Regions from separate parts of the Nonomuraea sp. NPDC051298 genome, predicted to be linked through region 2. Evidence: riboswitches for the same ligand, from Rfam matches in the RefSeq annotation. Region 2 holds a riboswitch; the other holds the start of a gene.
What was found. A riboswitch is a leader RNA that binds a small molecule or an ion and turns the genes downstream of it on or off. The one in region 2 is predicted to bind S-adenosylmethionine.
Positions count from the first base shown of each region.

Region 1 (5,213 bases), on a different contig from region 2:
CCCGGCAGGCGCAGCGCGAGCTGAGCCCCGGCGAACCTGCCCGCCGCCATACCCGCCACGAACGCCGTCAGCCCCGTGGCCGCCGTCGCCGCGCTCAGCCCCGTACGCGAGGCGAACAGGTCGGCGGCCCACAGGTTGAACGTGAACTCCAGCGCCACGCAGCAGAACAGCACCAGCCCCGCCAGGTGGAACCGCCAGCCGGGCCGCCCCGAGGAGGGCGCGCTCCCACCGGCCCCTGCGGCCCGCCGGTCGGGCCAGACCCCGCCCATGGCCAGCGCGAGCAGCACGCTGATGATCGGCGTGGCCAGCAGCGCGACCCGCCAGCCGAGCGCCGTCTGCGCGACCACGCTGAGCCCGAACGTCACCGCCATGCCCACGACGACCCCGACCGCGTTGGCCTCGCTGATCGCCGCGGGACCGGCCGGGCCGTGGTGATCGCTGAGCGTCGCCAGGCACGTGTAGAGCATGACCGAGCCGAACCAGCCGGACACGCCGTAGCCGAGCAGCGTCAGGGGCAGCGCGTCGGTGACCAGGATCATGAGCACGCCGGCGTTCATCCCGGCCAGGCCGATCCAGCACGTCGCGCGCCGCCCGAGTCGCCGGGTGAGCAGGGGCAGCAGGAGCCCGGCCGCGATCGTGCCGAGGGCCATGGAGGTGCCGTGCAGGCCCGCCACGGTGGCCGACGTGCGCTGGTCGGCGCGCAGCAGCGGCAGGGCGGCGCTCAGGCCGTACAGGAAGGTGGCGAACGTGCCGAGCTGCAGGTAGACGAGCCAGGTCGGGCGGTCTCTGACCAGTCGCGCGGAGGGTAAGACCGTGCTCACCCGGCAGCCTCCAGGGACTGAGGGACCTGTCGGTCCCATGTTAGGCCAGCGCGTCGAGCTGCGCCGCGAGCCATTTCCGCGGCGGCAGCGCGGTGGCGGCGGCGGCCAGCTCGTCGCGGCGCGAGCGGCGCTCGTCCTCGGGCATGACCAGCGCGGTGTGCAGCGCGGCGGCGGTGCCGCTGATGTCGTACGGGTTGACCAGGAGCGCGTGCTCGCCCAGCTCGGCCGCCGCCCCGGCCTCCCTCGACAGCACCAGCGCGCAGCGCGGCGACAGCACCGGGCCCTCCTTGGCCACCAGGTTCATGCCGTCGCGGACGGGGTTGACCAGCAGCACGTCGGCCATCCGGTACGCGGCCAGCGAACGCGCGTAGTCGTCTTCGACGTTGAGTATGAGCGGCTCCCACTCCTCGGTCGCGTACTCGTCCTCGATCTCCTTGGCGCAGCGCTGCACCGAGGCGGTGTACTCGCGGTATTCGGGCAGGTCGTGGCGGCTGGGGTAGGCGAAGACCAGGTGCACCACCCGGCCGTGCCACTCGGGGTGGGCGGCCAGGAACTCACGGTAGGCGTTCAGGCCGCGCACGATGTTCTTCGACAGCTCCGTGCGGTCGATGCGGACGATCAGTCTGCGCTCACCCACCTGCTCCCTGAGCACGGCCATGTGCGACTCGACGTCGGGCTCGCGGGCCCGCTCCCACAGCTCCGCGCCGTCCACGCCGAGGCTGTGCACGCCGATGCGGGTCGTCCGGCCCTCGTACGTGATCGTGCGCGCGACCCGGTCGGCCTCGGCGCCCAGCAGCCGCTCGCAGCAGTCCATGAACCCCCGCGCCCACCGGTCGGTGAGGAACCCGGCGTGATCGGCGCCCAGGATGCCCTCCAGGACCTCGCCGGCCACGTCGTCGGGCAGCAGGGAGAAGTATTCGGGCGGCGCCCACGGCGTGTGGCTGAAGTGGGCGATGCGCAGGTCGGGCCGCTCGGCGCGGAGCAGGGCCGGGGTCAGCGTCAGGTGGTAGTCCTGCACCATCACGCGGGCGCCGTGCCCCGCCTCCTCGGCCAGCGCCATCGCGAACGCGCCGTTGTAGTCGCGGTACGACTCCCACTCGCGCTCGAACCTGGTGCCGAAGCTGGGGGAGTTGGGGATGTCGTAGAGCAGGTGGTTGACGAACCACAGCGTGGAGTTGGCCACGGCGTTGTAGGCGCGGTGGAACGTGGCCGGCGCGATGTCGAGCATCCGCAGCGGGCCGGTGTCGTAGCCGGCGTGGTCGAGCCGGCCCCCGGCGGCCAGGCGTACGGCGCTGCGGTCGCCGTCGGACAGCGCGGCGCAGACCCACAGCACGCCGTCTTTCCTGGCGATGCCCGACAACCCCGAGACCAGGCCCCCACCCCCGCGTCTCATCGTCAGCTCGCCGTCGTCGGAGACGGTGAAGGAGACGGGCCCTCGGTTGGAGGCCAGCAGCACGCTGTTCATCATGGCTCCCTTCGACCATAGGATCCCAGCTATGGCGCTTGATGAGCTAACCGAGGAACTCGCCCGCTCCGCCGCCGCAGGGGACCATCGCGCACTTGGCGAGCTCCTGGCGCGGATCGAGCCTGATGTGCTGCGGCACTGCGCCCGGATCCTGCCCTATCACCAGGACGCGGAGGAGGCCTCGCAAGATACGTTGCTGGCCGTGGCGCGTAACATCGGGCGCTTCGAGGGGCGGGCCAGGTTCAGCACCTGGCTGCACATCGTGACGGCGAACTGCGCGCGCACCACGTACCGGTCGCTGAAGCGCAGGGCGGCCGAGCAGACCTCCGACGAGCTGCCCATGCAGAAGCCCGACGTGCGGCGGGTCAGCGTGATCGCGGGCTCGCGGCTCGACCTGCTCGACGCGATGGAGACGCTGGAGGCCGACAAGCCCGACCTGGCGCAGGCGCTGGTGCTGCGCGACATCGTCCAGCTCGACTACAACGAGGTGGCCGAGCAGCTCGGGATCCCGCTGGGCACGGCCAAGTCGCGCATTCACCAGGCCCGCAAATACGTGCAGGGATTGCTGGGGGAGGACTATCGCTGAGACTGCCCGTCTCGCATGTTGAGACGGGTGGTAATTTCGGCCCCTTAAGCGGGTAGAGTCCATTTCAACAACTGCATATTGCTCATCCAGAGGGGTGGAGGGACCGGCCCTGCGAAGCCCCGGCAACCCTCCCGGCTTTCGACTCGCGACCTGGCGAGGCCGACCGGGACAAGGTGCCAATTCCGGTTCGTGGTCAAGGTGGCCGCGGGCGAAGATGAGGGAAGGCCTCGCTTCATGTCGCTTGACTTTGGTCCTGCTGTCGGCCTCTCGTGCCGTGAGTGCGGTGCGCGCTACCCCCTGGGTCCCAACTTCGCGTGTCAGGAGTGTTTCGGGCCGCTCGAGGCGGCCTACTCCTTCGGCGACGTGACCCGCGCGGAGATCGAGTCGGGTCCCGCCAACATCTGGCGTTACCGTTCGCTGCTTCCCGTGCCGGCCGACGTGGCCAGTAAGCCCAATATGAACCCCGGCTGGACCAAATTGGTCAAGGCCGGAAACCTCGGCAGGACACTCGGCATCAAGTCGCTTTACGTGAAGGACGACTCGGGCAACCCCACCCACTCCTTCAAGGACCGCGTCGTCGCCATCGCCGTCGAGGCGGCGCGCAGCTTCGGTTTCCACACCCTTTCCTGCTCCTCCACCGGCAACCTGGCCGGCGCGGTCACCGCGGCGGCGGCGCGGGCGGGGCTCGAGGCGTGCGTGTTCATCCCGGCCGACCTGGAGCAGGCGAAGATCGCCATGGCCCGCGTGTTCGGCGGGAAGCTGATCGGGATCGAGGGCACGTACGACGAGGTCAACAGGTTCTGCTCCGAGCTGATCGGCGACCCGCTCGGCGACAAGTGGGGCTTCGTCAACGTCAACCTGCGGCCCTACTACGCCGAGGGCTCGAAGACGCTCGCGTACGAGATCGCCGAGCAGCTCGGGTGGCGGCTGCCCGAGCAGATCATCATCCCCATCGCCTCGGGCTCCCAGCTCACGAAGATCGACAAGGGCTTCAAGGAGCTGGTGGCGCTCGGCCTCGTCGAGGACACGCCTTACAAGATCTTCGGGGCCCAGGCCGCCGGGTGCTCGCCCGTGTCCACGGCCTACAAGGCCGGCCACGACGTCGTGCAGCCGGTCAAGCCCGACACCATCGCCAAGTCGCTGGCCATCGGCAACCCCGCCGACGGGCCGTACGTGCTGGACATCGCCCGGCGCACCGGAGGGGCCGTCGAAGACGTCACCGACGCGGAGATCGTGGCCGCGATCAAGCTGCTGGCCTCGACCGAGGGAGTCTTCGCCGAGACGGCGGGCGGCGTCACGGTGGGCGTGCTGAAGAAGCTCACCGAGAACGGCCTGCTCGACCCTGAGGCCGAGACCGTGGTGCTCAACACCGGCGACGGGCTCAAGACGCTCGACGCGATCAGCGGCGACGCCACGCCCACGGCCGTGATCCGGCCCTCTCTCGACGCGTTCCGCGCGACTGTCTGACAACCAGGAAAGGCGACGTAAACCATGAGCGTTTCTGTGCGGATTCCCACCATTCTGCGCACGTACACCGGCGGGAGCGCGGAGGTCAGTGGCGAGGGCGCGACTCTTCGTGACGTGCTCGCCAAGCTGGACTCCGACTACCCGGGGATCGGCGCGAGAATTCTTGATGAATCGGGCAAGATTCGGCGTTTTGTCAACGTTTACGTTGGGGAAGAGGACGTCCGTTTCACCGAGGGTCTCGACACTCCAGCCCCTGAGGGCACTCAGATCTCCATCATCCCGGCGGTTGCCGGCGGCTGACACCGTCCATCCCATGTGAAGGCGCCCCCTAGTGGGCGCCTTCTGCTTTTCCGGCCAATTCCGCGTTGAACTGCCTTCGGCGCGAACAAATAGGCGGTTTGCAGATTGACTCTGTTGCCAAACCCCGTGCCACAGGTATGGTCGAGGGCGATCGTCTGGCTGATTTTCGGTTAAGTCACACGATTACAGGTCCCGCGGAGGAATGGGCGAGATCTGGGAGACCAGTAAGAGGAGTCGGAAGTGGCGCAGGGCACCGTCAAGTGGTTCAACGCGGACAAGGGCTACGGCTTCATCGCGGTAGACGGTGGTAAGGATGTATTCGTCCATTACTCAGCGATCATGATGGACGGGTACCGATCTCTCGAGCAGGGACAGCGCGTCGAGTTCGAGATCACGCAGGGCCAGAAGGGGCCGCAGGCGGAGTCCGTCCGCGCGGTCTGATCAGCACTGGTTTGCACCGGGCGGGATCGCACGGCAGCGCAGTCCGTGCGATCCGTTCACCTCTCTCTTTCGCCGACTCGCGTACGGCGGGCCGCTCGGGGCGGCTCGCCGTACCGGCACACCGACCACCGGC
Region 1 is NZ_JBVJIM010000045.1:28,950-34,162, forward strand. It holds gene ACZ6S0_RS51325 (MFS transporter) at 1-821, opposite strand, end outside; gene ACZ6S0_RS51330 (alpha,alpha-trehalose-phosphate synthase (UDP-forming)) at 862-2,286, opposite strand; gene ACZ6S0_RS51335 (RNA polymerase sigma factor) at 2,318-2,872, shown strand; SAM riboswitch class I at 2,952-3,093, shown strand; gene thrC (threonine synthase) at 3,107-4,339, shown strand; gene ACZ6S0_RS51345 (MoaD/ThiS family protein) at 4,364-4,639, shown strand; gene ACZ6S0_RS51350 (cold-shock protein) at 4,880-5,080, shown strand.
Region 1: it holds a riboswitch for S-adenosylmethionine, as region 2 does, so the genes downstream of both, thrC (threonine synthase) here and ACZ6S0_RS40450 (aminotransferase class V-fold PLP-dependent enzyme) in region 2, are expected to answer to the same signal.

Region 2 (5,213 bases):
TCGACATGCGTACGGGCGAGGAACGCCTCGGCGACCCCCTCCCGCCCGCCGATCGCGAGTGGGTGGAGCGGTGGTGGCCGTTGTGCCGGGTCGGGTGCCGCGCCGAGATCGGCCGCCCTCGTGACGAGGCGTGGGCCTCGGTCCTCATGCGCCTGACCAGCGGCCGGGCGATCGCCGTCGACTATGCACACCCTGTGGACAACCGGCCGCTGCACGGCACGCTGACCGGTTACCGCGACGGTGCGGTGGTGGTCCCCGTACCCGACGGGAGCTGCGACATCACGGCGCACGTCGCGCTCGACGCGTGCGCCGAGGCGGGGCGGGAGGCCGGTGCGATATCCACAGGCTTGTCCACACAGCGCGAGGTGCTGCGGCGGCTGGGGCTCACCGGCACGCGTCCGCCCCTCGACCAGGCCCGCAGTGACCCGCGCGGCTATCTACGGGCCCTGGCGCGGGCCTCGGAGGAGGCCGAGCTGATCGACGCGTCGGGGCTGGGCGGCTTCGGCTGGCTCGTCCAGACCAAGTGAGCCCGCCGGGACCCGCGGGCGGACGACGCGGCGGAACAGGTCGCGGGATTCAGGCGGCGGCGGTCAGGTCCAGCGACTGGAGGCCGCGGATGACGAATCCCGGCTTCCACGACGGCTCCTCGCGCGGCTCCAGCGTCCCCGCCCGGTCCAGCAGCGCGCCGAACGACTCCATCAGCTCGATGCGGGCCAGCGGCGCGCCCAGACAGAAGTGGATCCCGGCGCCGAACGAGATGTGCGGGTTGTCGGTACGCCCCACGTCCAGCCGGTCGGGGTCCTCGAACACCGCCTCGTCCCGGTTGGCCGAGCCGAAGAGCAGGGCCACCTCCGAGCCGCGCGGGATCCGCACGCCGTGCACCTCGATGTCCTCCAGCACCCAGCGCTCGAACATCTGCAGCGGCGTGTCCCAGCGCATCAGCTCCTCCACGGCCATGGGCAGCAGGGAACGGTCGGCGCGCAGCCGGGCCAGCTCGGCCGGGTTCCTGAACAGCGACCACCAGCCGTTGCCCGTCACGTTCACGGTGGCCTCGTGACCGGCGTTGAGCAGCAGGACGCAGGTGCCGACGAGTTCGTCCTCGGTCAGCTCGTCGATCCGGGTGAGCGCGCTGATCAGGTCCTCGCCGGGGGCGCGGCGGCGCTGGGCGGCCAGGGACTTGAGGTAGCCGGCGAACTCCGACGCCGCGCGTACGGCGGTGTGCTGGGCCTCGGGGGCCGGGTTCAGCTCGTACATGCCGCAGATGTCGGCCGACCAGGGGCGCAGCAGGTGGCGGTCGTGGTCGGGGATGCCGAGCATCTCGGCGATGACGGTCACCGGGAGCGGCTCGGCCACCTCGGCGATCAGATCACCGCCGCCCTTGTCCACGTACGCCTCCACCAGGCCCTCGGCGACGGCCCGGACGCGGGGGCGCAGCGACTCGACCATGCGCGGCGTGAACGCCTTGGAGACCAGCCGGCGCAACCGGGTGTGCACCGGCGGCTCCACGTCGAGCATGCCCGCCCTGATCACGCGCCAGAACGGCTCCTGGAACTCGGGATCCGGCGGCCGGCCGAACTCCTCGTGCGTGGCCACGTGCAGGTACGAGCGGCCCAGCCGGCGATCTCTGAGCAGCGCGTTCACGTCGGCGTGGCGCGCGATCAGCCACTGGCCCGTCGGCTCGAAGTAGCTGACGGGCGCCGCACGCCTCAACTCGTCGTACACCCGATACGGGTACGCCACGAAATCCGGATTCCAAGGATCAAAGCCCACTATTGCATCTTAGGAGGATGCTCCTTTGGTCTCGGGAACCTCCTCCGGCTGCTGCTTCGCGTTCCTGCCCCGCATCCGGATGTTGAGCAGTTCCACGATGACCGAGAACGCCATCGCGAAGTAGATGTAGCCCTTCGGGATGTGCTGCTCGAGGCCCTCGGCCACCAGCACCACACCGATCAGCACCAGGAACGACAGCGCCAGCATCTTGATGCTCGGGTGGGTGTCCACGAACCTGCTGATCGGCCCGGAGGCGAACAGCATCACCAGCACCGACACCACGACGGCCGCGATCATCACGCCCAGCTCGTCCACCATGCCGACGGCGGTGATGACGGAGTCGAGCGAGAAGACGATGTCCAGCACCATGATCTGCGCGATCACGGAGGCGAAGGAGGCGGCGGCGGCGTTCCTGCCGTTCTTGCCGTGCGGGGCCTCCATGCTGTGGTGGATCTCCGTGACGCTCTTGCCCAGCAGGAACAGGCCGCCGAGCAGCAGGATCAGGTCGCGTCCCGATATCTCGTGACCGAGGACCTCGAACAGCGGCTCGGTGAGCTGCACCACCCAGGACAGGCCCAGCAGCAAGAGCAGGCGGCTGATCAGGGCCGCGGCCAGACCGAGCACCCGTGCCCGGTCCCGTTGTTCGGGTGGCAGCTTTCCGGCGAGGATGGAGATGAAGATGATGTTGTCGATCCCCAGCACGATCTCCAGGGCGACCAGGGTGAAGAAGCCGATCCAGATCTGTGGATCGGCCACCCAGTCCAGCATCGGGGGTACCTCCATGACTCGGGGCTGACGGGGGTTTCCCGGTAGCAACGAGCCAGGGGCCTCATTAGTTCGCGAAAAATCATGATTCCTGCGGGAGCGCCGAACGGCGGGCGACCTGCGGTCCCGACAACCGCCACGGCATCCGCCAAAACCCGTGCGGCGGGCTGCCGCTGTGGCATCCGTCACGGGCGTCTTCGGGGTGGGAGTGTTATGCGGAGGTTTGTTCTTGGTATAGTCCGCTCGTAGGTCATGAGCGCCAGCGTCAAGCCCCGGCTAGCTGGCCGGCAACCCTCGCGTCCGCGGCGGGGTGCCCCGGGTGAAGACCAGGTCCGCCACGAGGTGTGGCGGGCAAGCGCGGGCTCCGTGGCACTTCCTGGGGTCCGATGACCCCGAGGAGCTTCGCCGTGTCCACACTGACGATCTTCAACTCCACCTCTTCCGCCGAGGCGGACGCGTCCGCGTCCTCGACGAGCCGGCCGATCCCCGCCGTGCTGGGCGCCGACCTCGAGGTGCCGGTCAAGGGCGGCCGGCTGGTCGGGTACGCCAACCTCGACTACGCCGCCAGCGCGCCCTGTCTGGAGCCGGTCAGCGCCGCCGTCACCGCCGCGCTCCCGGCCTACTCCAGCGTCCACCGCGGCGCCGGCTACGCCTCGCAGCTCACCACCGCCCGGTACGAGCAGGCCCGCCACACGGTCAGGGCGTTCGTCGGCGCCCGCCCCGACGACGCCGTGATCTTCACCCGCAACACCACCGACGCCACGAACCTGCTGGCCGGCTGCCTGCCCACGGGCACCACCACCGTGGTCTTCGACACCGAGCACCACGCCTCCCTGCTGCCCTGGCCCGACGCGGTCCGCTTGGCGCCGCCCGCCTTCCCCGGCGAGGCCGTACGCGCCGCCGACGAGGCGCTGGCCGGGATCGACGGGCCCAAGCTGCTCGTCGTCACCGCCGCCTCGAACGTCACCGGCGAGCTGTGGCCCATCGCCGCCCTGGCCCACATCGCGCACCGGCACGGGGCCCGCATCCTGGTGGACGCGGCGCAGCTCGTACCGCATCGGCCGGTCAACCTGACCGCGCTCGACCTCGACTACGTGGCCTTCTCCGGGCACAAGCTGTACGCCCCCTTCGGCGCGGGCGCGCTGGTCGGGCGGCGTGACTGGCTGACCGGCGGGGAGCCGTACCTCAAGGGGGGCGGCGCGGTGCGCTCGGTCGGCGAGGACGTCGAGTGGCACGACGACCCCGAGCCGCGGCACGAGGCGGGCACCCCCAACGTGCTGGGCGCCATCGCCCTGGCCGCCGCCTGCGACGCGCTGACCGCCACCGGCTGGACCGAGTTGGTACGCGAGGAGGAGCGGCTGATCGACCGTCTGCGCTCGGGCCTGGCCTCGATCGCGGGCGTACGCGAGCTGTCCCTGTGGGGGGACGATCACCCGCGGGTCGGCATCGTGTCGTTCACCGTGGCCGGGTACTCGGCCCGTGAGGTGGCCGAGGTGCTGTCCGGCGAGCACGGGATCGGGGTGCGCGACGGGAAGTTCTGCGCGCACCCGTTCGTCCGGCACCTGCTGGGCGCCTCCGACGGCGGCTGCGAGGACGACACCGCCTCCGCGGTACGGGCCTCGATCGGCATCGGCAGCACGCAGGAGCACGTGGACCGGCTCATCGAGGCGGTGCGAAACCTGGTCGCCCGCTGACGGCGAACGGCTCGGCGGCTCGACGGCTCGACGGCTCGACGATTCAGCGGCCCAGGCGGCTCAGCGGTTCGGCGGCTTGTGGTGCTGGGGCGGCTCGTCGGCCACGAGGGCGTCGATCTCCCTCATGTCCTCGTCGTCGAGCCTGCGCGAGGCAGGCGCGGCGGGCTGCCTGGGCACGTCCGGCCGCCTCCCGTGCGTCGTGGCCCCGGCGGCCGTGTCGTCTCCCCGCGCCGTTCCGCCCGCGGCGGTCCCGCCCGCGGCGTACGCTCCCGGCGGGTACACGACCGGCTCCTCCCCCTCGGCGGCCCGACGTTCGGAACGCCTGCGGAACATCCGGGCGAAGATGCCGTCCACCCCGATACGCCCACCGCCCAACGCCAGGAACAGCAGGCAGAGCGCGCCCAGCGCCCCGGTCAGCTCCCAGCCGCCGTTCTCGACCATGACGCCCTTGCCCCCGTGCACGAAAGCGATCGCACCGAGCATGGCCAACAGCAACAACAGCGCCACCGGGCGCACCAGCAACCCCAGGATCAACAGGACGCCGCCCACGACCTCGACGAGGGTCGTGTACCCGGCGGTCAGCTCGGGCATCGGGATCCCCATGTCCCTGAAGTCCCGCGAGGTGACGCTCTGACCGCCCTGCCACTTCTGCCAGCCGTGGGCCACGAAGATCACGCCCGTCGCGATCCGCGCGATCAAACCCGCGACATCATAAACAACTCTCTTCATGGTGTTTCCTCCCCCGTTCCCGGCTATTACTCCCCGTGTCCGGCTTCGGGATGCGTTTCCCTACCATCTCTTGACCATCCCCCGCGCTGGCTCGCCACCGCGGGCGGTGGCAGCATTGCCATATGACGGAACGTGTGGTCGGAATCGGCGCGGGCGCGAAAGAGCTGGCCACCGAGGACATGATTCTCAACATCGGCCCCCAGCACCCGTCCACCCACGGGGTGCTCAGGCTCCGGCTGACGCTCGACGGCGAGC
Region 2 is NZ_JBVJIM010000021.1:113,813-119,025, forward strand. It holds gene ACZ6S0_RS40435 (SAM-dependent methyltransferase) at 1-527, shown strand, start outside; gene ACZ6S0_RS40440 (cytochrome P450) at 577-1,740, opposite strand; gene ACZ6S0_RS40445 (TerC family protein) at 1,780-2,538, opposite strand; SAM riboswitch class IV at 2,784-2,899, shown strand; gene ACZ6S0_RS40450 (aminotransferase class V-fold PLP-dependent enzyme) at 2,943-4,229, shown strand; gene ACZ6S0_RS40455 (DoxX family protein) at 4,290-4,958, opposite strand; gene ACZ6S0_RS40460 (NADH-quinone oxidoreductase subunit D) at 5,081-5,213, shown strand, end outside.